Regions from separate parts of the Brevibacillus sp. AG162 genome, predicted to be linked through region 2. Evidence: predicted binding sites of a transcription regulator. Region 2 holds the regulator's gene; each other region holds the start of a gene.

Region 1 (10,067 bases), on a different contig from region 2:
ATCGCAACAGGAATGAGCGACAGTCCAATGATCGTAACAACTGAACCTTGTACCACGGTTGGGAAAAAGCGCAGCAGCTTGCCAAACAGTGGAGCTGCCAAGACAACGAATATACCCGATACGATAATGGCACCGTAAGCGGTCGCTAGATTACTCGTAGAAGCAATCGCGATAATCGGTCCTACTGCTGTAAACGTACAGCCTAGCACAACGGGAAGGCGAATCCCTGTATAACGCGTGCCAAGGACTTGCAAGAGCGTCGCGATTCCGCATGTGAAAAGGTCGGCAGCAATCAAATAAGCGATTTGCGTCGGAGTCAGATTCAAAGCACCACCGATAATCAACGGTACGACGACGGCTCCTGCATACATGGCAAGAATGTGCTGTAAGCCCAAAGTAACAATCTTATGTTTGGCTAGCATGAGTGAACCCTTACCTCCTATTCATTTTTTGATTATACGCGCGCAGGCTCTTCTTCAATAAAGTGAATGCCTTCTGGTGACATCGATTCAATACGTGCCAATGATTCGATTCGTACGCCAGCTTGCTCCAAGAGACCGCGGCCTTCCTGGAAGCTTTTTTCAATAACAGCGCCAACCCCGACGAGATGAGCACCGGCATCTTTGACAATATTCGTAAGCCCTACCAGAGCAGCTCCCGTAGCCAAGAAGTCATCGACAATCAATACGCGGTCTTCTTTGGACAAGTACTGACGGGAAACACTGATTTGATACGTTTCCTGACGGGTAAAGGAATGAACAGGAGCAGAGTATACTTCCTCTGTCAGCGTGACAGCTTTTTTCTTTTTCGCGTAGATAAAGGGAACACCCAATGCAAAGGAAGTCGCCATAGCAAAATGAATTCCACTTGCCTCAATCGTCACGACTTTTGTGATGTTTTCACCAGCGAACAGCTCGGCAAACCGCTGCCCGATCTTCATCGTCAATTGTGGATCTACCTGGTGGTTCAAAAACGCATCCACCTTCAAAACGGATGCCGACAGTACCTTGCCGTCCTGTACGATGCGCTCTTGTAATTCTTTCATCAATTCTTCCTCCTCGGATATGGTTCCGGCCACGTTGATACCTGCGGCCTGCTGAAATATAGAAAGCCCAGAGCGGACAGTGTCACAAGCGGGCTACGTAACAAACCAACGCCAAGTGAAACTGTCCCTCTGGGCTTTTATCCCTTAGGTGTGACACATCAATCGTGCCTGCGTCGCTCGGACCAGCTTTCTTTCACCCTATTATTGGAATAGGAAAGAAAGAGACGGAACCCTAGACACACTTTCACTCGTAGTCAGATGATTTACGGTCACCTGGTAGAAACGGTTGGGCCTTATTCCCAAAATTATACGAGCTACCTATCTATTTATTTCGAAATGTAATAACGAGTATTGACCAAATCTATCATAACTCCCTCGTTGTGGGCAAGCGTTAATTTTTGAAAGAAAAAGGAAGCGCTTACTTGTACAAATAAAGGAAAGAGCCCTGATTTCTCAAGGGCTCTCGTACTTATCTCTTCGGTTTTTTCTGCCGCATTTGAACGTTGATCTTCTTCCATTTATCCCTTTCAGCGGCAGCAAGCCTCGCGTCTTCTTTGCGTGCCAGATGTGCCAATTCGCGTTGAAGCTTCAGGTAACTGTCAAAGCGTGCCTTTTCCAATGACCCTTCATGGATGGCAGCTTGAACAGCACAGCCAGGCTCGCGCATATGCTTGCAATCATTGAAACGGCATGTTTCCGCAATGGACTCGATATCGTCAAAGGCACCGCGGAAGCCTTCATCTGCCTCCCAGAGCTGCAGCTCCCTCATGCCTGGTGTATCGATCATCAGAGCACCACTCGGCAATCGGAACAGTTCGCGATGTGTCGTCGTATGGCGGCCACGGTCATCACCTTCACGCACGCCACTGACTTTTTGCATCTCCGCTCCGCTCAATTTATTGATCAACGTGGATTTGCCAACACCAGAGGAACCCATCAAGGCAATCGTCTGCCCCTCGCCCAGATACGGTGCGAGCTGATCCAGTCCTTCTCCCTGCTCAGCACTGACTACGTGAACAGGTACTCCGATCGCAACTGATTCTACCTCTGCCATGCATGCATCCAGATCGTCACACAAATCTGCTTTGGAAAGCACAATCACCGGATTGGCTCCACTTTCCCACGCAAGAATGAGATAACGTTCCATCCTGCGTAAATTTAAATCATTATTTAAGGAATTCACGAGAAAAACGGTATCGACGTTAGCCGCCACAATCTGCTCTTCCACAGTATCCCCAGCTACTTTGCGGGAAAACTTGCTCTTACGTGGAAGAAGTCCGTGGATGGAGGCTTTCTTTTCCTCTGGGCGGGCACTGATCACTACCCAGTCCCCGACAGCCGGAAAATCTTCTCGTCCGATGGCTTCATAACGAAGCTTACCCGTTACTTCGCCCAAGAGTTCGCCATGCTCACTCCACAGACGATAAATACGTTTATGTTCGAGTGTGATACGTCCCACACTGTAGCCTTGCTCGGCATAAGGGGCAAAATGATTAGCAAAATACTCATTCCAGCCCATAGATTGCAATACTTGTTGATTGGTTAGTTGATTCACTGCGGATTCCCCCTGCAATTGGTTAAATATATGGCTATCAGCCAGAACCAGTCACAGTCGAATCCTCATTTGGTGAACGGTATTACTGTTCGCTTGAAAGGAGGATTCCTGTGACCCCGACTACGACACTCTGAACAAATTTGATGGCTACCATAAAACATCTCTCCTTTAGCAAACCTACCATTCAGGTTTGGAATCATATTTCCCAATTATTGTACCATAATGAAACAAAATGCAACAGCGTCAATCTCCCCCGCCGCCGCCTCCTCCTCCGCTATCTCCGCCACCACCGCTGTCTCCACCACTTCCGCTACCGCTGTCATAGCTATCCCAACGATCGTCTGAGTCGTGATTTCGATGATGGTGATTGTGATTGCTGTCTACATAGAAGGCGCCGCCTCCGCTGTCTGAAGAGGAATGAGAGCGCCTACTTCCGCCTTTTGTGGCTTTGGACGCCAAGACAAATACTACGATCAAAAACATGATGACAATGACCATAAAGAACTCCATTGTTGTCCCCGCCCTTCCTCTTTTTTGAAGTTGTTTACCTATTTAGTATAACATAGTATGGCTGGAATAGGCTGGGGGCATGGAGGGTGATTCCTTTTCATCCGGTAAAATGTCCAGACACAGGTACGATCGCCAAAATGTTATCCAACATAAATACACGATACGCCTTCCTCATATAACAGTATGCTTTCAAGCTCCCTTTGTTCACATCGATTTGCACCACACGAATCGTACGCCTGCTAGCCTCTCCATCCTTCTTCAAATAGATGATCTCCACTGCTTGCTGCCGCGCCGCGTACCTTCTCAACTCCAGAATCATCAGGCTGTCACCACCACAAAATGTGTCTTCTTGTTGTTGAGATCATCATACCAAAAGAGAACGCACGTTCGCAAATTAGTTTACAACACCTAATTATTGCCTCAACAAAAAAAGGCATGCGCCCTAAAAATGGACACATGCCTTATGCTTGTTACAACTCAGCGCCTCCTAAGCGCACGTCCGAACACAATCAGAATCGGTGCCAACAAGATGGCCGCCGCAACCAGCGAAGCGCGAATCGAAAAACGGGTCCCAATCCATCCGACAGCCGGACCACCTGCCGTTTGTCCCAAGGCATTGGACTGGCCCATCATCGACAAAACCGTCGCCCGCACACTGCTCTCAATGTTCAAATTCAGCCACGTATCATACAGCGGACTGCTTAATGACTGGATCACACCGATCAACAGCAATGCTACTAATGCCCAGCTAAAGCTAGGGGAAAAGGCAAAAGCAATCATCGCTGCAATTTTGAGTCCCGTCAACATGAACATCCCCACAAGGACAACCCGCTCATTGTTCACATCCAGCCTTTTTTCCACAACGCCTACGACGATGAGGCCGAGTAAGCTTGCGAGTGCGGCAATGATCCCGAACCACATCGGCATCGAAATAGCAGCGAGCTCTGGAAAGCCAATTTCTGCGATCAAATGCGCTTCCCACAATCGGTCATACCCTTCAGAAGCCGCACCCGTAAATAGCGTCACGAACAAGATCAGCATGAGAATCGGCTGACTGCGAATCACTTTGGCACCCGAAGTCCACGTCTGAATCATTTCCTTCACGTGGGAAGCACCTTGCTCACGCTCACGAGGAACAAAACCGGTCTCCTTCATGAACAGAATCAAAAAGATACCAAGCCCCATATACATGAGGCCACCTATGAGGTAAGGCAAGTTAGAAGCGAGTGTTGCCAATGCCACACTGAGTGCAATCCCGAGCAGATTCCCAAACAAGGAGTAGCGCTTGGCCTTCATGAAAATTGTACCGATCTTCTCTTCTCCAACCTCATCCACAATCCATGCAGTATCCGCTCCACTGATAAACGTATACCCGAGACCACTGATAACTTGCGAAAACAGCACCAAGCCGAAGACAGAAACCAACGGTATCCAAGCATCAAGCGCAGGGACGATCCCCTGCATCGCAAATCCGATTCCCAGCAAAAACATCCCGATAATGACGGAGCGACGGCGACTGTACGTATCCGCCACTACACCTGTTATCCCTTCAAATACCAACACGGATAACTCCAATACTGTCCCAATCAATAGCAATTCAAACGGGTTAAAGCCCAGTGTCACAATGTAGTAAAGCGCATAGGTCGTGAACATGGTCGTATTGGCAAGGGAAGTCAAAAAACTTTTGATCGTATATACTTTTGTCGCATTCATGAACATGGAAGCAGTATCCACCTTTTTTAGGCAGATGACGCGTTCCGTTTTCACATACTGATCGTTACTCTACAATCCTCTACTGTGCAAAATGCGTACGCGTCATGCTGCCACTCTTATTTTTCCTTCCTGTGTACTTGCTTGCTCTGAATAGTGTTTTTAACATGTGATATACACCTCCGAAAGTAATTACAGCTATTATAGAATTCTTTCAATTGCCACACAATGGAAAAAGCTGCGCAGCATGATTGGACACACTGCACAGCTTGATTATGAAGCACTTACGCTTTTTTTCTAAACAGGCCAACAATGGAGATCAGCAACGCCAAACCGGAAAGTACCAATGGCAAGGTGTTGTTGCTGCCTGCACCCGCCGCTTCCCCGGCAGGAGCGGCTGCTGGCTTTTGTTCTTGTCCATGCTCGTGCCCTGCTTCGCCTACACCAGCCTTAATGGTAGTGACAGACGCTGGCGTTTTGGAATCCTTGTCCCCTGTCCATTCCACAACCTCGCCATTTGCATAGGTCTGATAAGCCTTCCAAGCCAATTGACCCTCTTCTTTCGGGTTTGCCCCCACAAACGTGAACTCTTGGAATTCATGCGCCTTGATTCCGCCTTCTGTTGCTGTCCACACAAGCGCTGTGTTCACACCGTCTTTATCTTTTTCGAACTCGTAGGACCAGCCCGGAATCGGCTGTACGGAATTCACCTTCACACCTGCTGGGAATTCCAGCTTCACTTTTGTCGTGTTGACGTCTTTTTCTACCGGGACACGCACGGTGTATTTTTCATAGGAGCCTGTAGTTGCCTCTTTCGGATATACGTTCACGTGTGCTTGTGCTGCTGTCGCCAACGTCAAAACTGCACCTGCTACCAGTACACTGCTCATCCATTTTGTCATCTTCATCGTATGAAATCCTCCCCTAGTTTGAATCTGTTTGAATCACGGCCTGATTATTTGTCGTAGCAGTCGGGTAGTTGATCTGGCTCATCCAAAGTCCAGCCAGAACAGCGATAATCCCGAATACAATCTCCCAACGCAAGTAAGATGGCTGCAAGGAGTTTTTCGTCCGCCAGCGTCTTGTTTGCCTAAAGGCTAGAAGAAGCATGAGGCAGACACTTGCGATTTTTCCGTATAACAGATAGCTCCATGCCGTTGCACTCTGGAAAATGCTCATGACATCCGTCTGCACGATGAGCATGACAACACCCGTCGCGACAGCAAGCACAGACGCCACAGCAACTGTCTGCAAAAAGAATCTCTTGAACGACTCCTGTCCTCGTTCGGCCGCTTTGACTGTGAGTAGCAAGTAGACAAGCGCCCCCATCCACACGGCGACCGTCAAAACATGCAACAGTCTCAGTACAAGGGACAGCCAGACAGGAGCAATGCCCCATGCATGACCACCAAAAGCTTGTGCGCTGATCACGAGAACCCAGATTCCCACATACCAGCCGGACACCATATTAGGGATCGCAACCAATAACAGCAATGCAAAGGACACCAGCAACATGATCGCAAACGGGGACTGACTGAGCAAGTTCCCGTCCATCTGCCACAGTGCTTGCGTAAGTGATACAGCGGTTAACGATTCGTCATACAAGAACCACAGAAAGATAAGTCCGATGATCGCCAAACTCCATCCGATTTGTCTGCCAATCCCGATGAGCTGGGCAAGCGAAGGCAAGCCATGACGCTGCGCTGCCCACGCTACCAGATACAAGCCGCCACCCACAAGAATAATCCCCTGCGCCAAATAGCGGTACATGATCAAGTAGCTTGAATCTGCTTTTTGCTCACTTGGCGGAACCACGACCGCACTTTTTTGTCCGATGGAAAACGTGAGCTTCTCTTCGATCGGATGTCCGTCCTCGGAAACGACAGATACGATAACCGAATACGTCCCTTCAGCCAAATCGCTCGGCAGTTCCGCATTCAGCTGCGAGGCGTCGCCTGGCTGCAATGTCGGCCGCTCCACTTTTATTTCCTTGCCATCCCAGTCAAATAAACGCACGTTAACAAGATCGGGCTCCAATGTTTCGGTAAACCGCGCAGAGATTTGTCCTGGATTCGCCTTCAGTACCTCACCATCTTGCGGTGAACTGCTCATCAAGCCAGCATGGGCGTAAGCAGTTGTCATACCCGTTGTCAGTACAAGTAAGAAGGCGAGCAAAAACACAACCGCATAATATCTGATGTTGTCTGTCACCCTACCACCTGCTTCCTTATTTCGTCCTTAATCCTATCAAAATAGTACGAGAATCTATATGGCTCCATTGGGCTATCTGATGTGGCAAAGTGTTGAAAACAAAAAAAGGCATGAGCGGAAATTCTCTCCGATCCATGCCTTTTCAAACTGTATTAGGATGATTTTACAATGTTTTTTGCGAGAAATTCCAGGACGAGTTTGTTGAATACCTCTGGTTGATCCATCGGTGGGATATGGGCCGAGTCAGGCAGGATGACTTTTTGTGCGCCTGTAATCCGCTCAGTCAACACATCGGCGATCTGTAGAAAATCAGGATAATCCCGCGCTCCTGCAATAACGAGTGTTGGGGCTTTGATGTTTTCCAAACGCTCGATTGGCGAGGGGGATAAAGTTTCCAATCCAGCGCCAAACTCCGGCAGCGAAAAGGCGTGTCTGTTCATTTCTTTAAAGCGGTTTCGTGCTTCGCGAGCTTGCTCATTTACCGGCTGACCAGGACCATCAAACCACATTTGTGTTGTCATTTCCAACGCTTCCTCTGTCGTGCCACGCTGACATACTTGATTGAATCGTTCCACATCGTTCAGCCTTTGCTCACTTCTTGGGTGACCAAACAAGCCGGAAGCGACTAGAATCAAGCTGCTCACCATCTGCGGATAAGCAAGGGCGAACTCCTGCGCGACCATTCCCCCAAACGAAAGCCCAGCCACATGCGTTTTTTCGATACCAAGCCAAAGCAGAACCGCTTTCACGTCGTCGTACAAGGTAAAAGGAACGTCAGTCGCCAGCGTTTTACCAAACCCGCGGATATCAAAGCGAACGACCTTATACATCTGTGCAAATGCTTGCAGCTGGGCATCCCATAGCCTTGTATCCAGATTGAAGCCATGGATCAATAGGAGCGGCTCGCCTTCCCCTGCTACTTCATAGTAAATCCGTGCGCCATTGGCTTCGAGAATGCCCGTTTGTACAGCCTGCCTGTTTTCCATTTTTTCTCACCTCACACCTCACTATCTCACCCCCGTTTCTTGCTTGTCCAGATATTTCTTCACGTTCATGGTCCATTTACCCAATGACGCCTGTCCGTAAAATCTTGACCTGGACATCAACATCAAATTGCGCCCTTTTCATGACTTCACGGCATTCGTCTCTATTCAATTTCTTTTTTCCACTCTTTTGACGGGCTATGTTGTAGATTTCCCCGAATCCTACGGGATCTACCTGGTGTTTTCTTAACTTTTCCAGTAAACCTTCCGTCTCTTTTTTAACTGCCAGCTGGATTGCTTTTTGTACCTTATGCAACTCCTCCGGCTTTGATAAATCTATTTGTTCAGCCATTTCCTGAATCTGTGCTGTCATTTTGACCTTCACCGAAAACCTTGGTTTATCCAAATCCAGCAGTTTGATTTGCTTTTTGCTTGAGATATGTTCAATTACAGTAAAAAAACGCTTATTATCAACAGTCAAGTTTATTTCCAATTCTCCCTTATTGTAACGCTCACGCAATATCTTAAGGAAAAACCCCTCCCTTGTGGAAATCTCCCCCGCCAATCGTTCATCTCGAAACAGAGCAATTTTGTCAATATGCAGTTCGTTTTTTACTCTTTCGATATAAGGCATCACGGGATCTTTCCCGACCGCATAATAATCTTTCATAAACTCATGGAGTTTAGAGGAAATCATATTCTCACCATTGACGTTCTGCCGTATAGCTTGGTAGAGGTAAATTCCGATGTTGCTCGTTTCGGGGTAGCGATGCGTCAAGATGTCAGAAGCCCTTCCTTTCGCCACCGTCAAATAGACATTGCTGCCAATGGAGGCATCTCGGCTCAAGTTTTCCACAAGCGGCAATATTCCTTTGCGTGCCAGCTCATCCTGATAGACAGCGACACGAATTTGCCCCCCTACTATTTTTTTGGAAGACTCCCTGTTATGAGTAATTTTGAGTCCTTTGCTTGTATTGGCTGTTCCCGCAATCACAGTGACGAGTTGACGCGCCTCCGGATCAATTTGATAAAACACCGTGGTACCCAACAACCTTCCGTCTCCGATTTGATCGTAACCCACGGCAACCGCTAGTCCCAATTTTTCTAGTACCTGTTCCTCCCCACAGCCATTCAACAAAGCGGCCATTAGCAAATAATAAGCTAGCAGACGTATCCTTTTCATGTCCGGACCGTTCCTTTCCGAAACAGCAGAATAACGATATAAAGTATCAACGGATAAACAAATATGATATAGAAGCCAACCGCTCCGAAAATATCCGTGATCCAGTTAATCGACTGGCGCGTCTCCAAAAAGTTGCTGGCGAAAAACATGACAATGACAATCCCGATAAGTGCTTTTCTTTCCTTGAAACCACCAATATGGTGTACCCCCCGCATGGCTACCCACAAGTTCAAAAGCAAATTATCCAGCATGATCAGCATCCATAATGAGATGGAAACGAATTCAAACCGCTCCAAAAACGGAAACTCTACTATTTTCATCATCATCAGAGTTGCCCAGATCAGATGTTTAAGCTGTTCCCCTTGAAAATACAGGAGTGTAACCAGCATGACGACAACATACAAAAGAGTGGTCATCAACAATCCACCATGTACATAGCGAGAGAGTAATTGCTTTTCCTTTACAAAAGGGTAGATGAACAAAATAATCTCGAATCCAATAATGCTAAAAGACATCTTCCTGGCACCGTCCAACAGCTCTACAAGGTCATGATGAAAGACAGGCTGCAGTAAATTAAAATCGGCGTATTGCGCGGGATAAATCATCAACAAGAGCTGACAAATCGTCAGTCCAACCGAAAAAAAACTAATCCCAGCCAACACTCGAATTCCACCTGTCACTCCATAAATGGCCAGACAAAGCAAGGAAGCATTCAATAACCAGGATGGCACCTCTGGAAACATCCATGACTGAATGATCTCGATATATCCCCGCAGGATCGTTAATGCAGAACCCATAATATAGATGATAAATATCAAATTAAGCACTTTGGCTGGCCATTTTCCAAACACCATTTGGTGGATGTCATAC
Region 2 (10,067 bases):
CTAACATTACGCAGGACACATACAGTGTTTTCCTGCTGGAATGCACTCCCGAGGGCATGAGCGGTATGAGTTAGCACCTATTTTTTGAAGTAATTTCTTCAACATTGTTATTCACCTCCTTAAATGGAAAAATATAACTTCCGATTTAATAGTAACACACATGCACTCAAATTAACATGAAAAATACCAAAAATTCGGAAAATAAAAATCTGCTAATGAAATGTCGTTGTCTTAGTTATTAAACTACGAATTGTGATAACAAGAGAGGAAACTGACTGATACCTGCGGCAATGTAAAATTATCGTTCAATGATCTCTCACTTGAAAGCATCTAATTATGTCTCTCCATTCTTCATTAACTATTGTTGGAATACAGCGCCAAGCGGCAGCCGCCACTTTGTAAAAGGACATAGAAAAAGAGTGTGTTAGAAATTGAAATAGGAAAGGAAACAAGCTGATGTCGATGGAGTTTCAACGTCAGCTTGTTGGTTGGACAGCGTAAGAAGTTTCTTTCCCTTTCCAGTCATATTGGGTAGTGCTTGCTGCGAAGGGGACCGACTGCCCCTGTAACGGGAGTGTTGCTCCTTGGGCGGTTGTGGCTAAGCCTGGTACCGCGACAACAGAGCTTACTGCTAGAATCATCAAGGCTTTCTTAATCATTTGCAACTGTGAGAACAAGCAAACACCCATCATCAATCGCGAGGTTTGTGGCAAGTCTGTATGAGAGTGCTACACGTCATTTGAAACCCATCACAAACTGGCGTATAATCAGTTATTATTGATTAATCACTAAAAGGAGTCGATCTTGCAATGACGTCGGTCAATCGTAAAACGGAAATCATTTCTGCTGCCATTGAAGTTTTTGCTGAAATCGGATATTTCCGGGCAACGACAGCGCAAGTGGCAGAGCGTGCAAAGATTTCCCAGCCGTATATTTTCAAGTTTTTTGCATCGAAGGAAGCTCTGTTACAGGCAGCCTTGGAGGCTTCGTGGGAGCGAATCATTGACTCTTTCCGTCTCGTTGTGGAGTCCACATCCAAAGAGCAAGTGGAAACAGATTTAATCAAGGCATATGAAAAGATTTTGGCTTCCCATCAAAATGAAATACTTCTTCAAATGCAGTCCCAGACGATTCAAGAGCCTTCGATTCGAGAGGCAATGCGCGAAGGATTTCGGGAGGTTCGTCAGATTGTCCTAACAGCTTTTCGTGAAGCGGGCATCGCGAGTCCGGAAGAGAGAACACTAATTTTCCTGGCAAGAGGAATGCTGTGTAATATTTCAGCGGCTTTGGACATGCCAGAATTGATGGAGGTGTAGCGGAGAAAAAAATGCGACAATTAGTTATTGACTAATCACTAACTAAAACGTTATAGTTCAAATTAGTTAGTGATTGATCAATCACAAATAAAACAAGTGGAGATGATCTGAATGAAAAAAGCGATTGTAGTCGGGGCAACAGGCGGAACGGGAGCGGCAATTTTGGCGGAACTCATCAATCGAGGGGTTGAAACAATTGCTTTTGGGCGTTCTCGACAAAAGCTAGAACAAATGGCGTCAGAGCTGGGGCATCCAGCACATTTGTACCTGGCCGTCGGGGATGCATTCCGGTCTCAAGACATCGTAGCAGCATCGGAAGGAGCGGATGTACTTTTCCATTGTGCAAACGTCCCATATCACGAGATGGTAAATAAGCTGATCCCACTTGGCGAAGCGGTTATGGAAGCCGCCAACAAGAAAGGTTTGAAGGTTGTTGCAGTAGACGGCATTTATCCATACGGAAGAAAGCGGATGGAACCAGTGACGGAAGAGCATCCAAAGCAACCGCATACGAAGAAAGGAAAAATCAGATTGGCATTTGAACAGATGCTGTTTAGCAGTCGCTGGGATCATGCGCGAACGATGATTGTCAGATTACCGGATTATTACGGACCTACTGCTAATCAAGCATCGTATTTGGGTTCCACACTTGAGGCAATTGCGGCTGGAAAACCGGGGCTTTTCATTGGGAATATGCATGTTCCTCGCGAGTTTGTTTATTTACCGGATGCGGCGAAGATGATTGTAGAGTTGGCCAGCCGTGAGTTTGCTTATGGACAAAACTGGCATATTCCAGGTGGAGGCATCATTTCCGGTCGAGACATTGTCCAAATCGCCCAAAAAGCAAGTGGCACCGTGAAACCTGTCATTCCTCTTGGGAAAATGGGTTTGTCTTTGTTAGGTATGTTCGTCCCGGTGATGAAGGAGGTTGTCGAGATGCTGTACTTAACCGAAAAACCGTTGATCCTTAGCGGAGAAAAATATAAACGGCTTATTGGACCGATCCCAGCGACGAATTTCGAGGAGGGTATAACGGCAACGATCCAGCATTTGCAGAATCGAACTTCCATGAAATAAATGCTAGCGGTTAGTTATTGATTAATCACTAACAGATATTTCTTCAAATATTCCTTTACAGGAATATTCCTGTTGGTGTATATTTTACCTAACAAGATGATCACAATAACGCTGAAGGGGATGAGATGAACGTAGAATCCATCATGTAACGAGGTGAGTGACATGTCAGGGATGGATCCGGGCATGGACATGGCGACGCTGAGTGCTTTGGCTGAACCGAATCGTATGAAAATCGTCGAACTTTTACGCGAGGGTCCTCTAACTGTAGGGGAAATCGCTGAACAACTGGGGCTTCGCCAACCCCAAGCCTCGAAGCATTTGAAGGTGCTTAGTGACAACGGGATCGTAGATGTGAAGGCCGAAGCCAATCGTCGATTTTACAAACTCAGGCCCGAGCCCTTCCGAGCGCTGGATTCTTGGGTGAGATCATTCCAGCGTGTTATGGAAGAAAGATTCGATAATCTGGAAGACTATTTGCGGGAACTGCAAAACAAGGAAAATTCTTGAGATCCACTCAAATGAATGAGGAGGAATTGCTATGACAAGAAATACAATGGTTTCAAAGGTAGAGAATGAGCGGGTGCTGATATTGGAGCGTGTTTTCGACGCGCCCAGAGATCTCGTGTTCAAGATGTTTAAGGAGCCTGAGCATCTCAAGCGTTGGTGGGGACCGAAAGGCTGGGAACTTCCGGTTTGTCATGTCGAATTCCGACCGGGCGGTGTTTGGCACTACTGCATGAAATGTGTCGATAAGAATCAAGGTGATTTTTACGGCATGGAATCTTGGGGCAAGGCCGTTTATAAGGAAATTGTCGAGCCGGAAAAAATCATCTATACCGATTACTTTTCAGATGCAGAAGGCAATACGAATGATACAATGCCTTCAACAGAGGTCACGATGGAATTCATTGATTTGGGCGGCAAGACGAAGTTGGTTAGCCGTGGTGAATACGTGTCCGCAGAAGCACTGAAGACTGTCATGGACATGGGCATGCTAGAGGGTATCACCCAAACATGGGATCGTTTGGAAGAGAGTCTGAACGAGATCCAGTAAGGGACATATAGGAAAGGCCGCCTGGCATGGAGACCCGGCGGCTTTTGCTTTTTCGTTGAAGATTTATTTCACCATTAGCGAGATAAAATCGTTTAACTTATCCAACGAAATGATATTTTGATTGCACGTCACACTGTCTTGGCAAATGTAGTTTCCTTTTTTCAAATACGTTCCATCCCCAGAACCTTTTGCTTCGAGTACGAACATGCCGATTTCCTCAAAGCGATTACAGAGAGCACAAACGCCTTTTTTGTTTACGTTTGTAAATTGTCCGTGTATGCCAATCAGTTTTCCTTCGTGGTAAGCGACAATAAATTTCTTTTCCGTCGCAGTGTCTAGCCAGCTCACATAAGAGATTTCTGAAAAATTGATCTCAGCTAAATTCGAGACTTTCAGCTTCTTTACTTTTGGAAAGAGCTTCTTAATGGAAGCCTCTGTGAGAGCAGGGAATGGAATCACAAACGGTGAAAGTTGATGCAAAAACTGCTTTCCTTCTGCTTTTTCTTTAATCGAGTCAATCGGCTGCAAAATCTCTTTTTGTTCTTCCGTCATGTTTGGGAACAACTGAAAGATTTCTTCATGGGCGATTTCTTTGCGAGCACGAATCACGTTGACGTCTGTACTGGTCGCATAGGCGTTCATGATTGCTTGAACGCGTGATTTAATGAAGTGATACTGATGCGTATGGATAAAAGGTTCCATCTTTCGGTTCCTCCTTGCTTCTGTCTTGTAATGTGGGTTCTTCTTTACTTTAGCGTGTTTGCAAGAGAGGAGAAAGGGGGGAGGACATTTCCTAAAAAAACTCGCCATAAAAAAGCACTGACAACCTGAATGGAAAGGTCGTCAGTGCTTGATAAACGTCTATTTGGTATACACGATCTTTTTAATCGTCTCTGTAGACAAAAAGTATTCCTCCGCTAACTGAGAAATAGCCGTCCCGGCCCGGAAGCTGCTTTTAATAGCCGTATTCCGCTCATCCAGGAGTTTTCTCCCGCCAGTACGCGTCCCCCATCTTTGATGGGCTACTTTTGTCTTCGGAATGTAAATGGTTTCTCCTTGCACGTACTTTTGAATTTCTGCGAGTAACGATTCAGGAAGGATTAAATTTGCTTTCACACATTTCATTTCTGCTCGCTCCTTATTTATAAATAGGCAAATAAGGGGCAAAGCCAAGAAATAGGAAATGAGATACGCAAATGAAGGCGATGATTCGATTAAACGTAAGACCACCTCATGCAAAGTATCGCCTCACTATTTCTAGGCTTTGCATGAGCCGCTGCGGTATGTGGCAAATTGAGAGCATTCGCCATTGGTACACCCCCCTCGAGGTATGGTTTTCCCTTCCTATATACGAAGGGACTATTTGTAATTATATAAGAAAATGACTTTTTTGTATAACGGTACTTACGCAACTAAAACATATGAATTACTCATTTACAGCCTATTGAAAGTCAAATATAGTAAAGGTAACGAATGTGAAAAGAGGTTTTGATAGAATATGATGAAACTGACAATCGCTAAATAAAATTCTAACTGAATTTTATACGGGAAAAGGTCAAATGAAGGGCATGCCCTTTGTTTATTTTTTACCCCTTTTTTCCAAAAGCGATTAGAAGTCATTATATCTCATCAAAACAAATTTCACGTTTGTGCATGATATCTATTCTGTTCGGGATAGCTGTCTTTATCACATCGATAAATTTGACCATGAGAAGAGAATTCTTCTTGTGGTCTTTTTTATTGGAAAGAAGGGATTGCTGAAAAGGAATGGATGATGACAAACAGCACTAACAATAGAATGGGAGGTTTTTACATGGGTGAATATCGTTTGATTAGCGACTACAAGCATATCGAAACATACAAGGAAAGCTTTAATGACCTCGCCAAGCTGATCTTTCAGCTCGATTTTAAAGAATGGTATAACAAGGGCTTTTGGAATGACAACTATGTCTGCTACTCCTATATGGATGGGGACCAGGTCATTGCCAACGCTTCTGCCAGTAAGATGGTCGTGACATCCAATGGTAAAGACTATAAGGCACTCCAGATCGGAACGGTCATGACGCACCCGGCTTATCGCACCCAAGGATTGGCAGCGAAATTGATGAACCATATTCTTCAAACATGCGAGAAGGAATACGATTTTATTTATTTGTTTGCCAACGAAACTGTGCTCGATTTTTATCCGAAGTTCGGATTTGAGAGAGTACAGGAAAGTAGTTTTCGCTTAATGGCGTCTGATTTGAAAAAGCAAGTAGGAAAAAAGTCGGTCTTGCGCAAGCTAGATGTTGATAATGAGGTTGATTTTATCATCATGAAGGAATTTGCTGCCAAACGAATTCCTGTTTCATCGAAATTGGGCGTCAAGGATAGCGAGCATCTGTTGATGTTTTACTTTCTGCTCGTTTTTCGGGATGCGATTTATTATGTCGAAGAAGAGGATGTGATTGTCTTATTTGAACAAGAAGATGACCACCTGCATGTATTTGATCTAGTAAGTAAAAAACCAGTTGATATAGAAGCAGTCCTTTCTCATTTGGTAACGGCTGAGACAACGATCATTCATTTTCACTTTATGCCGGATAGTGAGAATGAAAAGATCCAATCTGCATGGATGACAACGACGGATGATGCCTTATTTGTTCGTCCCTCGTTAAAAATGGAGAGAGAGCATTTTCGTTTTCCGCTTACTTCACACGCATAAAAGGTTTGAAATGACACGTCAGGTGAAACAGTAAAGTAGAAGAGAAAAAGCAGACGTCCAGTATGGAAGGGTGTGAGGGGAAAAGCATGTGTGGCCGTTTTACTCTCGTAACGAACTTGGAAAAATGGAAGGAACGGTTCCAAATCGAAGTCATTCCATTTGATGCAAAGCCACGGTACAATATTGCACCGGGTCAGTTCATTCCAGCGATTATTGCTAATCGTGGCGAGCGACGTATGGGTCAGTTGAGATGGGGGTTAGTGCCGTCGTGGGCTGCCGATGAGAAGAGCAGCTACAAAATGATCAATGCGCGTTGCGAGACATTAAATGAAAAGCCCGCATTCAAACAGCTTTTCGCCCGAAAGAGATGCATCCTTCCTGCTGACAGCTTTTATGAGTGGATGAACGCCATTACAGGGAAGCAACCGATGCGGATCATGATGAAGACCGGGGAACCATTTGCTTTTGCTGGCCTGTATGATACGTGGACGAATCAAGAGGGAGAAAAAGTACATACCTGCACGATTGTTACGACAAAGGCGAATGAGCTCATGAAGAATATACATGAGCGAATGCCTGTCATCTTAAAGAAAGATGACGAGGACTTATGGCTTGATCGGGAGAAGTATGATCAGCTGCAGCTACAGTCACTGTTTACCCCCTATGATTCCAGCGAGATGACGGTGTATCCGGTATCTACCAAAGTGGGCAGTCCCAAAAATGATGATCCTTCCTGTATTCAAGAAGTAGACATCGGTTCTTTGTTCGAAGATTAATCCTTTCGCAGGAGCTGAATTCTTTGTCGTAATTCCTGGTCGGTTAACGGCTCCAATTGCAACAATGCCTCATAGGGATCATTACCCGGAATATGAAAGTATCGAGCAAATGCAGGCTCTGTTTTGATGCCGCTTTGCTTCAGAGATCTGATATGTTGGTACGCATCCAAGCCTCCTATGTCTAACAATCGTGCTTCAATGTCCATATGACGGTAGGCATTTTGCTTTTCGACAGCCACCGGTTGAGCAAACAATTCAAACCAAAAGTCAGCTGTGAAAAACGAGATAACGCACGTGGGAATACTTTTTACATCCAGGTATGTCACTTCAAATCCGGGCAAGCAGCCAAACGCTGTACGAACAGCTTGCTCAAACTGTTCCAGATCATGACTTTCGCAAATAATGTCTAGATCGCTTTCCTTGACATCAATGTCTAATGGGATGGTTCCGGCAAGCACTGGGCGGTAATCGGATAGTACTTTCATGATGTGCGTATGTTGAATCGCTGCCCACGCCGCTTTTTGGCGCATCGTTCCTCTGCCCAAGTAAGAGAGATCATGCCAATTTCTCATGAGACTACCTCCATGTCTACTTTCTTTTAAAATAGTTTAGACAAAAGTGAATAAGTACGCAACGAAATCGGTCATTACTCGTATACCTAGATGAAGGGAGTGTAGTGGATGGAAATATTTTTGTGGGTCGTGGTTGTGTTATTGTTCTTGCTAAGCATCGCAGGAATTTTTTTACCCGTTTTACCTGATACGATCTTGCTGTGGGCGGGCTTTTTGCTCTATCACTTTTTCATTGCAGATCCGGGAGCGGGATTGCCGGCATCCTTTTGGTGGGGAATGGTCGTTCTAAGCATTCTGCTATACGGTGCTGACTTACTGACGAACATGTACTTCGTGAAAAGGTACGGGGGGTCCAAGTGGTCGTCCGTTGCGGCTGCGGTCGGAATTATCCTCGGGATTTTCGTTTTCCCACCGTTTGGTATGCTGATCTTGCCGTTCGTATTTGTCGTTCTGGTAGAACTGATGGTACAGAAGCAGTCAATGGAGCGAGCAGTGAAAGCGGGCGTAGGCTCACTGATCGGATTTTTGGGCAGTGCGGTCGTAAAAGTCATTTTGCAAGTTACAATGATCATCTGGTTTTTTATCGCCAGATAACATACAGAAAACGAAAAGGACAGCCTCGGCTGTCCTTTTTTACGTGGAAACTAGTGAATGAGTCGATAGACACCGATGACTTTACCGAGAATGGTGACATGTTCCAGAATGATCGGTTCCATCGTGGCATTTTCCGGTTGGAGACGGAAGTGGTTCTTTTCTTTGAAAAATCTTTTGACGGTGGCTTCGTCTTCTTCTGTCATGGCTACGACAATGTCACCATTGTTCGCTACGTGCTGTTGGCGAACAATTACGTAGTCCCCGTCGAGAATCCCGGCATCAATCATACTGTTCCCGGAGACGCGCAGCATATAGACCTTGTCAGAAGTCACGATATTATCTGGAAGCGGGAAGTATTCTTCCACATCCTCAATGGCAGTAATCGGTTGTCCAGCGGTTACTTTTCCGATTACTGGCACACGGACGACAGAGTCTTCGAAATTGTCTTGAAAACGATCTTCATCTGATAGCAATTCGATGGCACGAGGTTTGGTAGGATCTCGACGAATGAGGCCTTTTTTCTCTAAACGTGCCAAATGCCCATGTACCGTTGAGCTGGAAGCTAGTCCAACAGCTTCTCCAATTTCACGTACAGATGGCGGATATCCTTTATCACGAACTTCCTTTCGTATGAACTCGATGATGGCTTGTTGTCTACTCGATAATTTTGACATAGAAAGACACCCCTGATTTCTCGAACATATTTTCCTATATTATACCATGGGAGCTTGCGTTCGACAAACATAAGTTCGATTATTTGTTGACATGAACATATGTTCTCATTTATCATGAGGTTACAAGTGATCAGAACGTATGTTTGTGAGGGGGCCATTATCATGAATTCATCGACAGTACGTAATCGTTTCGAGAAAAAAGAAGAACGCCGTGTTCGTTTTGGTATCACGAGAGGACAAGCTCTCTTGTTTCTTATTACATTTACTCTCTTTTTTTACTTGTTGACCGAACTAGTGTTTGCTTCTTCGCCAATGGAGGAGCCAAAGGGTAGAGAGGTAACTGTACAATCCGGAGATAGCCTATGGTCATTAGCTGTTCAATACAATACAAATCAGCATATGGATGTTCGTGACTATATAATAGAGATTAAGGATGCGAACGGTTTAGAGAGCAACAGGATTTACCCGGGTCAGACTCTCATCCTTCCTGATACCCCATAAGTGTTCGGCTGTCTTGCGGGATCATTCGTATGTGGTATAATGAAGCGGCACTACTACAGAGTGGGAGGAACCAGCAGTGGTATCTGACGCAGAAATTAAACGCATTAACGAATTGGTCAAAAAATCTCGCGAAGAAGGTTTGACCGAAGAGGAAAAGCTCGAACAAAAAGCATTGCGCCAAAAGTATATTGACGCCGTTAAGCTTTCATTGAAAGCAAATTTGGACTCCATCCGTTATGTGGAAGACCTTGAAGAAAATAAGCCAAAACAGTAAGATAACAATTACTGATACGACAGACATCCTCGCTTGAAGCTAGGGTGTCTTTTTCTGTAACATACATACGGTTTTGATAGCCAGGGGAGGGAAAGCGATGGCGTGGATAGCTGTGGCGGTTGGAGGAGCAGTTGGCTCTCTTGTGCGCTACCTATTGTCTTTGCTCGCGAATCAGCCGGGATGGCCGTGGGGAACCTGGATTGCCAATGTTTGTGGATCTTTGATCATCGGCATCTTGTTCGTGCTGGGGAAAGAACGCGACATTTTATCTCCAACGCTCTATCTCTTATTTGCAACGGGTGTCATGGGAGGATTTACGACTTTCTCTAGCTTCTCCTTGGAAGTGGTCTCTTTTTGGGGAGAAGGTCACCTGTTGCGTGGCACTTTGTACGCTCTTCTCAGTTTGGGAGTCGGCCTACTCTCTTGTGCGGTTGGAATATGGTTGGCTAGGCAATGGTCCTGATACGTTCAATGACACGATACATGTGAGGGGGAATGAATGTGAGTACACAGCATCGTGATTAT
Region 3 (10,067 bases), 180 kb from region 2:
TCGGCAACGATTCGATTAGGATGAGCTGACAGAACGTCTCTCGTCGTAACCATTCCTAGTACCTCTCCGTGATCCATGACAACTAACGAATCAACATGAGATTCGTTCATTCGCTCCGCCGCATAAGAGACACTTTTGTCAGAGGTGATGGTACAAATCGTCGTCGTCATGATGTCGGAGATGTTCATAAAAGATCCACCTCTCGTTGAACAGACAATGCTATTTTTAACTCAGATCGCAGAACCATAGAGTCGCTAATCATACGCTCTGCCTCTTCCAGAATGATTTTCATCAATAATTTTTCATCAATCATTTGCAAAAGGGTATTCCTTAACAAAACCGCCTCAATCTTTGGATGATCCATTTTCAGTAATGTAAACTGCTCTGGTGAAAGTGCATCCGCCATTCTCCTTACAGCCTCAGGACCAATTGGTGCTTTCCGTCCGATGATCAACAGATCCTGCATCGGAGGGACTTCAAACTCGGATATTTTTAAGGAAAGCGTTGCCTTCCGAGAATATACGTTGTTATCACTAGCCATAAAAATTCCTCCAATTCTGCATTGTCCTCTTATTCGTCCGGCAAGCTGCCTGGTTTACCAAACAAGTATCCCTGGCCGATTGCAACGCCCAAAAAAGAAGCGCAAGCAAAATCTTCTTCTTCTTCAACTCCTTCGAGAATGAGTTGAGGTGCATCTTTGCAAAAATCGACAAACAATTTTACAGTCTTTTGCTTTTCTAATGAACTCGAGAGCTCTTGCGAAAAAAAGCGATCAATCTTGATGTAATCTGGCGAAATATCTTCAATTTTACTGAATATGTTCGCGCCATCTCCGACATCATCCAGTGCAATTAGAAACCCCATCTTTTTCAATTCAGCTATGCGTCGTGTAAAAATGGGTTCGCTCCAGCATTCTCCTTCCATAATCGATTCGTTGATCTCCAAAACGATTTGGGTTAAAAAGGGACGGAAGGAACGAGCGATCTTTTGAATGAAGCCAGGAAATGTGTCTTCTATTATGGTAGAAGGAAAAATATTCACAAATAAAAGCTCGTTTTTGTGTTCAAGCGACGAATGAAAAAAAGTCGAGAGTGCATGATGCAGGGAATGGATGTCGAGTTCTGGCAGCATTTTGTTTTCCTTCGCCAAAGAAAACAATGCCTCTGGATGGATCCCCGCTTTACTGCGAAGTAATACTTCATACCCTATCCTACTTTTCTCAGGAAGTTGACATATAGGCTGAAATGCGTGGTAGTACTCTTTTTTCTTAAATAATTCTGCAATGCTCTCCATCAATTTTCCTTTCCCTTTCCTAGCAAGTATGAACACAAAGAAAAAGCTTCTTCCATGCGCGAGATATTCTGCGCCATGGAAGTGCTGGGAAATGTACCTACATGCACGAGCAAAAGAAATTCTACTCACTCTGGATATTTCTAGCCATAACAATAACTAGGTAATAAAGATTACAAATAACAGCAGACATTTCGACAATATATGTCTTTGTCCCTACTTATTCGCCAACATCTTGCATATTCCTTTCCAGATCATACTAATTGTTTCAAATTAATTAGGAACATTGTCCGTATAATGGCTATTTTCTATCATAATCATTTCGCTAAATGATAGATGTATCAAGCAATTCCACAACTTGTAAACGAATTGGATCACATGAAATGAATGAAAATAAAATTTTAACTGCTTGTTTTGTCGTTAGCAGCTATCAAACTTTTTTCATATGGTATGGAAAATGGATATCCACTTCATCCAAAAGGAGGAAGGAAGGCCAGTGGTCAAGACCTCAACGTATACACTACAAGTGCAGGAAGGCCACTTGTTCACAATTACGCTAGTGGCAAATCCCTCAAGCGGCTACTAATGGGACTTGTCTAATCCAGTGGATACTCGCTTTTTATCGTTGCTTGCGAATCATTTTGTTCCTCCATCATCACCGGCTCGTATTGGGCAAGAAGGGCATCAGGTGATGTCTTTCCAGGCTTTGCGGCGAGGAATGACGTCGATTTCTTTGAAGTATTGGCGGCCTTGGGATAGTGGGGATTGCGGGGAGTTTGTGTTTTATGTGGTTACGGTTGTATAGGGTTATGTGTAGAAAATCCCCATTGCTCGGTAGTGAAGTGCTTAGTCTGTATGTGGTGCGTTCATTTACGAGGCACATGCAGACTAACTGAGCGCATATTGATAATCACCCAGGCATATATGGTATAATTTGGATGAGGTGATTAATATGGGTTTCATTATTTTTACTGCGATATACCTTAATCCTATTCTGGCTATTTTGTTCTTTGTTAACTTTACATTTATTATGAAGAAAATTGTCAACAATAAGGATTATAGGCGAAATGCAGTCTTTGGATCGTTGCTGATTGTATGGATCTTTTTTTCTTATGGATTGCTCATTATGGCAAGATAGTTTATTCACTGTTGGGAAAATTATCTCTTGGATTTAGGAAGTGAGCAAAATCAAATGAATGCAAAATTTACTTGTCCATGTTGCGGTTATAAAACGCTCTGTCATGACGGAGAATTCGATATCTGTCCAATTTGTTTCTGGGAGGATGATCCCTTTCAATTTATGGAACCAGATTCAGATAGGGGCGCAAACAAAGTATCCCTACGAAAGGCACAGGGAAACTTTATTCGTTTTGGAGCCTGCGACGATCACGGCAGACCATTTGTTAGAAAGCCTACATACGATGATGAAAAAGATAAAAAGTGGATGCCACTGACTTGAGACTAAATGTAATGATGTGAGTGATAACTACGCGCTATTCTGTTTTCTTAACCAAAAATGTTGAGGATTTCTACTTTTCACAAAATCGGATACTTTGGAGCTGAGAGTATTGTTCAAACGCTATACAAATAAATACGCTCGTTGGATTCGGATTCTCGCGTTTATTATTAGTATAGTTGGTTTTATCGTTGGGTTATTTATTTGGTTCGACGATCTTAATGATAATTTTCTCCATTTTCTAACCAGTGTGTTTTATTCCGTCATTCCTTCTATATTCTTGCTTGGATTTGCTGAAGGAATTGAAATCTTGTACCGTATTCATTTACGATTAGAATTTACTGCTAAGGATAAGCCATTGTTTGATGAAACTAGTGAGTCTGAATGAGGTTAACATTTACATCTATAGCGCATAAAAAATGAAAATAATTGGTTCTTCCTCATCGCATCTATGTTCTTTCTTTCTACACTAGCAAGGATGTTAAATGTTCATACCTTTGAGGTATTGGCACTGAGACGTTTAAACTTATCGGTTTTTTTGTATAACTAGCACTCTTAAAAAAGTAGCCCTCGATCCAAAGCTCTGTAGCGAATCGCTTCTGCTACATGTGCAGCATCTACACGGGAAGCGCCATCTAAATCTGCAATCGTTCTCGCCACTTTCACAATTCTATCGTAGGCTCTTGCACTCAAACCTAATGTCTCGAAGGCAAGCTGCAGCATCTCTTGTCCTTCCTTATCCAGCTGAGCAAATTGTCGCAGTTCTTCGCCATTCATCACGCTGTTAAAAGGACATCCCGGACGGTAGTGGTATCTTGCGCATTGAACAGCCCTCGCTTGTTCTACTCGTTGTTGAATGTCTTTCGAGGACTCCTCTGCTTTTCTGTTGTGAAGAAGTTGAACTGGCACTCGCGGCACCTCGATGTGCAGGTCGATGCGGTCTAGCAGGGGACCCGAGAGCTTTGACCGGTATTTGTAGATTTGTTGGGGAGAGCATGAGCAGGTTTGCTTCTCTCGAGTACCGTAGAATCCGCAAGGACAAGGTTGAAGATAATACCCTTGGAATAACATACAAAAAGGAAACACCCTTTTCTCCATTTATAGACATGATAGATGATAGTCCTGGTGGCCGTCTTAGAGCAGCACGTACAGCAAAACAGATGTACTTGGTTGATCTTGCCGCTGCCACAGGATTGTGTACAAGAACAATTGGATTAGCAGAAGCTAATAAATTGAAAGTATCGCCTCCTAGTCTAAGACGACTTTCCAAAGTGCTTGGTGTCTCAGTTGCTTTTCTCGGTTGTTTTGAGAAACTGCCGGAATCAACTTTAGGGGAACGCATAGTAAAAGCACGTTTATTTCATGGGTATACAAAGAGGGAATTCGCTAAGCTTTTAGAGGTACATGAACGTACACTGTTCGACTGGGAACATGATCGCAAGACTCCACCCGATAATTACTTAAATAAAATCGCTCCTATTTTAGATCTATTAATGAAGGAATAAAAAATCAAAGTGCCCTTCTCTTATCCGAAGGGCTCTTTTGTTTGATGAAAGAAAGCAGCACGCTACCCTTTTTATGACAGGGTGAGGTTCCCAATGATATCATTACCGACGACTTTACTTAACATATCTCGAAGGGTCTAAAGAAAATACCTATTCAAATTTGGGAGAAACATATTTTTACTACCTGATGGATTAAAAATATTTCAATTGATGATGTTAAAAGAATTTATTATTTTATCCGTTGTTGCGGAATATTTGTCAAGCTCTCCATCTAAGCAGGTAAATCCTAGTACATATCCCATATTGCCTTTAAATACAACAGTCATTTGATGCGATAAATCTACATTATCTCGCTTTTCTCTTAAAAGGATCTGAAGAGCTGGAAGCTCATTTATTGTTAAGTCGGAAGTATTAAGAACTTCAATACCAGGTGTCTGCTTCTTAATAGTCTCAATCATTCCATCTCTATAGTTTTCCATAGGAGATGTAGCTTCCTCTGGCAATGTAAACGCCTTTACGGTTATATTTTCTGTATAAACGTCTTGTTCACTCTCTTTTGGCGAGTTAAACAGAACATTTACATTTTTCCGCGTTGTGTCAACAGTCCAGTCTTTTGGATATGAAATAGTAAATTTATTATTTTTATCTTCATATTTCAATAATTCATTCGTCTCTTCTGCTATTTTCGTTTGAGAGCAGCCTAGCAGTAAACTCACCACTAATAAACTTTGAATTATGATTCTGAGATGACGTGGTATACCCATAATATTCCTCCAACTAGTCAACTTTCGTTATTATAACCTACTGTAAAAACAGAAGGTGCTACTATTTTTTAATATTATCTTAATGTTCCACCTTGAGTTCTTAAATTGTTAGCCTTTTCACGTGCTTCGTCCTGAATCCTTTTTCTATCTTTTTCATCCCTTATATTTCCAGCTGCATTGTATCTTGCTTTCTCTTTTCTGATTTGATCATTCAACTCTTTAACTCGATCTATGCTCGTTTCTTTACTTATGTTCCCACCATTCTTCCGAGCATCTCTGGCATCTTTTTCTGCTTTCTTTCTTTCAGCTTCATCACCTCTACGATTAGCGTCTTCCCATTTTTCCTTTGCTTTTAGTATTTTGTCATTTTGATCGGCTACATTCTTCATAGCCTTATCAATTGCTTGCTTTTCTTTGTCTGAAAAATCACTGTAACGTTTTTTATTACCGCGCTCAATATACTCATTAATTTTATTACCTGATTGTTTTACCCGTTCAATCTCTTTTTCGGCCTTCTCGCCTAATGTTTGTTTTACCCGTTCAATCTCTTTTTCGGCCTTCTCGCCTAATGTTGATGATAATCCAATCTTCGAATCTGTAGTTGCAACTAGATAACTTGTAGTAAGTCCTAATACAAATACTTGAGATTTAGAGTGTTGCGGTGCATATTGCGAAAATGCCGATGATGCTGTAGCAGCTGCCAATAATCGAGTTGAGACTAATTCAGTTAATATTGCCCCTGAACTAGCCTCTATAAACGACTGTCTGAGAGTTTTGGTACTTCCAAAGTTCGTGCTCCCATTGGATAGTTTTGCGGACCCATCGTAATAAACATCGGCAGTTGATACACCTACTCCAATAATTTTCGATATTGGTCCTGGAAGGGACGAATTACCTAATAAGGCTTGTCCACCAGTTTCAACTGAGGTAGTTACCACTGTTCCAGCAGTAGTGCTAATTGCAGCTTCACTGCCTGCCTCACCCCACGTCTTTCCATTTTTATTCGGAATTGGTGGACCATGCATTACTCCTGTGTTATTTGATGTTTGAGCTTGTTTAGGCAACATACCTGCTAAATTTCTTGCCGCTTCACTAATGTCAACTCTATCTACACTAGTTTTTTGTACGGATGTCTTTGCTGCGTTGGTATTACTTTGTTGGGTACTATTAGTCTTCGGTGGAATTGGTGGACCATGCATAGCTCCCGTGTTATTTGATGTTTTGGTACTACTAGTCTTCGGTGGAATCGGTGGGCCATGCATTACTCCTGTGTTATTTGATATTTGAGCTTGTTTAGGCACCGTAGCTGCTAAATTTCTTGCGGCTTGACTAATGTCAACTTTATCTACACTAGCTTTTTGTACGGATGTCTTTGCTGCGTTGGTATTACTTTGTTGGGTACTACTAGCAGTTTTGGATACTTTTTTTGCTGCTGCTGCAGCTTTGACCTCTAAAGCTTCGCGACGTGCTAATCTTGCATCTCTTCTGTCTTCATTACGTTCGCTACGAGATAACCCCATAAATGTCCCTCCAAATACTTACAATTTAGCTTCATCATATTACTACCAATCTTATATCTTGATAAAGTTTAATGTTTCGACATTATTTCACTTAATTCGACAAAACATTTTCGGTTCTAATGGATTTCATATGATATTTACTCACCTTCATCTTTCGACAAAACATTTCCAACTAAGTTATAAATTACGAAAACTATGTGACAAATAAAGTTTGTGAGCAATCATTTGAAGTAATAGAGCATAGTAAATAAAGTAACAAAAATAACCCACTCGTTATCACTTGGCGGGTTTTTTGCTACTTTAATCCATTGGTACATATTATACATGCCCGTTCGCTTGCTGCTTGGCGTCGTATAGGTAATTATTAAGCCGCACCTGACATTCAGCTTTTAAGTGATGTACATTATAAATGCATTCTTCCTGTCGGCCACGTACAGTCACAAGAACAAAGTATAATAAACCATCAGTCGTTTTCTGAACGTGAATTTTTCCGCCCAGTTCCCCAAACTGGCTGCGATATTCGTAATGCTTCCTTTCTGCCCACATTGAAATGGTATCCAACACCGGACGGTATGACATTTTTAGTTGATCTTGATTTAGCTTTTGTGCATCCATCGCTAGTGCCTTAAACAGCAAGCCATACAGGATCGATTCATGTAGGATTTCTCGCCATTGGTCAGGTTGAATCATTGTTAATTACACCCGCTCAACTTGAAGTAAATTATCGATAGGAATCCACCAGCAGCCATCGTCCCGTATAAGTTTGATTTTCCGTTCATCACGGTCGATGTTCTTGACTACTCCCCATTCCCTACGAATACATTTCTCATACCAACTGACGGCGATCGCAAAATCTTTGCTTACTGAGTCATAGATAATGACATACATTTCAGCCATCAAATCTGCATCAATCGGTAGCAACGGAGTCACCACATGCTCATAGTGATGTTCATACAATAAGGTCATTTGAAGTCTCCTCCACCAATCCAGCATCGATTAGATCCTGAAGAATGTCGGGGGCGTATCCTGGACATGATCCAGAACGGATTTTACTCATTACGACAAGATGACTGTTGGATAACACAGGCACAGCTTGGAGTTTGCCATCTATAACGGTGTTGATCATCTCCATGTTAATCACCCTTTCGCGAACGTTTGTTCTTATTTTATGACGGGTGATGAAAAAAGAAAAGCCCCACTTTTTTTAGTGGAGCAGTAGCTGTTTCAATTTATCTACTGTTGGAATATCCGCTGGTGCCCAGGTTAATTGATCTAGATCTAATACAGAAACCCAAGCAATCTTCTCATGTTCAAGAGCTTTAGGGTCCCCATTCAATACTGTCGATAAAAAGGTTCTTAAGTGGACAGTAGCGGTATCATATTCAAAAACCGTCTCTTCGATCATTTCGCCTACTTTTATTTCACATGATAACTCTTCTTTAATTTCTCTATACAACGCTTTTTTGGGATCTTCACCTTGCTCAATCTTTCCCCCGGGAAACTCCCAGAAGCCGGCTAGATTCATATTTTGAGATCGTAGCGCGCATAAAATTTGTTTGCTTTCATTCACTATAACAGCCCCTACGACTTCAATTTGTTTCATAACTGATTTCCTCCAAAGCCTTTCTCTTAAGCTTTTCTACATCATTGGCTAGATCTAGGATATGCATCTTCTTATGACAATTGGGACAAAGAGCAACTGTATTACCTGTGCTATCTTCCCCGCCTCTTGCTAGCCATTCAACATGATGTGTTTCAAGATAAGGTTCTCCGTGTTTATTATGAAAGGGTGCAGGGTTTTCACATAGTTGACAGATACCCTCGGCTCGTCTCTTTGCAAACTCAGCAACATAAGGATCACGATCGTATGTAGTTACAGTACCACTTCTCTTCGAGGATGTCTTTCTCGCATTTTTCGCTCTTTTCTCGAGATCATTAAAAGACATACGCCGAGCTTTTTTTTCATGAACTTCATGGGCATGTCTAATAGTTTCCTCAGATGGCTTAAAATTTTTGCCCGTACCAATCAATGTCACGGGAAAAACCCATACCTTGCGAATCTTTCCGTCATCATCTGGTTGTTTCTCTTGATAAGGGTCACCTGCTAACTGAACCCGTCCTCGAAAGGTGTACTCTTTCTCTTTAAACACTTCGAATAGGTAAACTTCAACCCCATTATTATTCGACTCATTTAGGGTTTTATTTTGGGTATGTGTTATGCTTTGATCTCCTCGCCTGCCCGTTCCCGTATAGTGCAGTACGTCATTTATCCATCGATCATCATAGAGGGATTCAACGTGATTAGAGACTATAATTAATGAGTTCGTCTTTAGTGCTCTTCTCATTCCACCTTGTGTAGAGCATTTAAATATTTCACTTAATACGTCATTATTTATTACGTCTCCAGGATTTAGTCGGTGCCAATTTGTCATATTTGTTCCACCTCAAGGCTACAATGGTTTTCACTGAAATCAGAGCATTTCCAATTCAACATGTATGTTTCGAATTATACCAACCAAAATTACACATTTTTGAAAATTATAGCACCTCAAATAAAAATTAAAAACCCTCCCTGGATTTCTCCAAAGGAGGGCCTATACATGAGTAATATCCAAAGCAAACAATAAGCTGAGTCGTTTAAGTATATAAAGCCATTATAGTTTGATTTTCCCGGTTTCCTTCAGTAATTTAACTAAAAGAACAAGGGAATAAGTAATTATTAGCATCGAACTGCCCAATCCCGTTAGGCTGCTATAAATTAGCTCGTCTACTCTTGTTTCCATTTCTAATGAAGATTCTAAACTAGTTGACCACCAACCAGCTATAATGATTTGAACAAAAGTATTGATGATCAGTATTGAGATTTTTCGTTGTAAAGATAAGAAAACTATAAATAGTGAAAACAATACGCCAGAATACTGTATAAACCTAATAAACTCCCCATCATCAAGTACTACCGGAATATCTGCGCCCATAAGCAAATCAAGAAAAAGTTGAATACTACTTCCAATTAATAGCACAATGAATAGTAACCATTTAAGAAAAGCCGGCATAGTTTCCCTCCTTTATAGCTATAACTCTTTCGTTCTACAAATAAAAATAGAAAAGAGATTCCGCTTTAAACATGTTTCTTCTATCATTAATTTACTAGATCTATCGCCTCTTTTACTGTATCTTGAACCCAATTAGGTAGGTCAGCCATTTCATCCCATAATTCTCTATTTTCATCTTTGCCCTTTTCCCCCATGTCTATTGTTTTTGTACGTTTAATGATTGAATCTAATCCTTCAGAGATTGAATCTGGAATTAAAAAATCAACTTTCTTAAGTGCTTTTGCTATTTCTCCTGGATAGATATGACCGATTATTTCCCAAGTTAGAGAGTCAGATGATATATCCAATCGCTTACCGTATTCCGCCCTATAATCGCTTCTAATTTGATCTGCGATTTTCTCAGCATTATTTATATCTTCACTAATAGCATTTCTAAGGTCCTTATCATTATCTAAATGTATCACGCGTTTTTCCATTGT

Evidence for each region. The regulator LexA, encoded in region 2, represses DNA repair genes until DNA is damaged. The targets are predictions, from matches to a motif close to CGAACATATGTTCG.
Region 1: FB479_RS17760 (WYL domain-containing protein) is a predicted target of LexA. The motif match lies at 3,487-3,500, and genes of this name have one in related genera.
Region 3: FB479_RS02950 (YolD-like family protein) is a predicted target of LexA. The motif match lies at 7,684-7,697, and genes of this name have one in related genera.

The regions. Positions count from the first base shown of each region.
Region 1 is NZ_VFNO01000005.1:313,982-324,048, forward strand. Features, by position in the region: gene FB479_RS17740 (nucleobase:cation symporter-2 family protein) at 1-422, opposite strand, end outside; gene FB479_RS17745 (xanthine phosphoribosyltransferase) at 455-1,045, opposite strand; purine riboswitch at 1,277-1,378, opposite strand; gene rsgA (ribosome small subunit-dependent GTPase A) at 1,515-2,600, opposite strand; gene FB479_RS17755 (hypothetical protein) at 2,844-3,110, opposite strand; gene FB479_RS17760 (WYL domain-containing protein) at 3,208-3,429, opposite strand; gene FB479_RS17765 (MFS transporter) at 3,588-4,829, opposite strand; gene FB479_RS17770 (YcnI family copper-binding membrane protein) at 5,105-5,728, opposite strand; gene FB479_RS17775 (copper resistance CopC/CopD family protein) at 5,745-7,031, opposite strand; gene FB479_RS17780 (alpha/beta fold hydrolase) at 7,184-8,017, opposite strand; gene FB479_RS17785 (Ger(x)C family spore germination protein) at 8,094-9,197, opposite strand; gene FB479_RS17790 (GerAB/ArcD/ProY family transporter) at 9,194-10,067, opposite strand, start outside.
Region 2 is NZ_VFNO01000001.1:780,909-790,975, forward strand. Features, by position in the region: gene FB479_RS03825 (TetR/AcrR family transcriptional regulator) at 810-1,316, shown strand; gene FB479_RS03830 (SDR family NAD(P)-dependent oxidoreductase) at 1,428-2,393, shown strand; gene FB479_RS03835 (ArsR/SmtB family transcription factor) at 2,556-2,900, shown strand; gene FB479_RS03840 (SRPBCC domain-containing protein) at 2,932-3,447, shown strand; gene FB479_RS03845 (FusB/FusC family EF-G-binding protein) at 3,511-4,149, opposite strand; gene FB479_RS03850 (CD3324 family protein) at 4,309-4,572, opposite strand; gene FB479_RS03855 (GNAT family N-acetyltransferase) at 5,261-6,151, shown strand; gene FB479_RS03860 (SOS response-associated peptidase) at 6,238-6,927, shown strand; gene FB479_RS03865 (DUF4269 domain-containing protein) at 6,924-7,499, opposite strand; gene FB479_RS03870 (DUF456 domain-containing protein) at 7,608-8,093, shown strand; gene lexA (transcriptional repressor LexA) at 8,144-8,767, opposite strand; gene yneA (cell division suppressor protein YneA) at 8,930-9,268, shown strand; gene FB479_RS03885 (DUF896 domain-containing protein) at 9,345-9,542, shown strand; gene crcB (fluoride efflux transporter CrcB) at 9,640-10,005, shown strand; gene FB479_RS03895 (HelD family protein) at 10,044-10,067, shown strand, end outside.
Region 3 is NZ_VFNO01000001.1:597,780-607,846, reverse strand. Features, by position in the region: gene FB479_RS03010 (CBS domain-containing protein) at 1-188, opposite strand, end outside; gene FB479_RS03005 (hypothetical protein) at 185-541, opposite strand; gene FB479_RS03000 (EAL domain-containing protein) at 571-1,293, opposite strand; gene FB479_RS02995 (protease inhibitor I42 family protein) at 1,883-2,095, shown strand; gene FB479_RS02985 (CPCC family cysteine-rich protein) at 2,483-2,749, shown strand; gene FB479_RS02980 (hypothetical protein) at 2,859-3,134, shown strand; gene FB479_RS02975 (magnesium chelatase subunit ChlI family protein) at 3,302-3,655, opposite strand; gene FB479_RS30820 (helix-turn-helix domain-containing protein) at 3,742-4,251, shown strand; gene FB479_RS02965 (PsbP-related protein) at 4,455-5,015, opposite strand; gene FB479_RS02960 (hypothetical protein) at 5,090-6,535, opposite strand; gene FB479_RS02955 (YhjD family protein) at 6,854-7,225, opposite strand; gene FB479_RS02950 (YolD-like family protein) at 7,232-7,501, opposite strand; gene FB479_RS02940 ((deoxy)nucleoside triphosphate pyrophosphohydrolase) at 7,740-8,138, opposite strand; gene FB479_RS02935 (HNH endonuclease) at 8,125-8,967, opposite strand; gene FB479_RS02930 (hypothetical protein) at 9,190-9,588, opposite strand; gene FB479_RS02925 (hypothetical protein) at 9,675-10,067, opposite strand, start outside.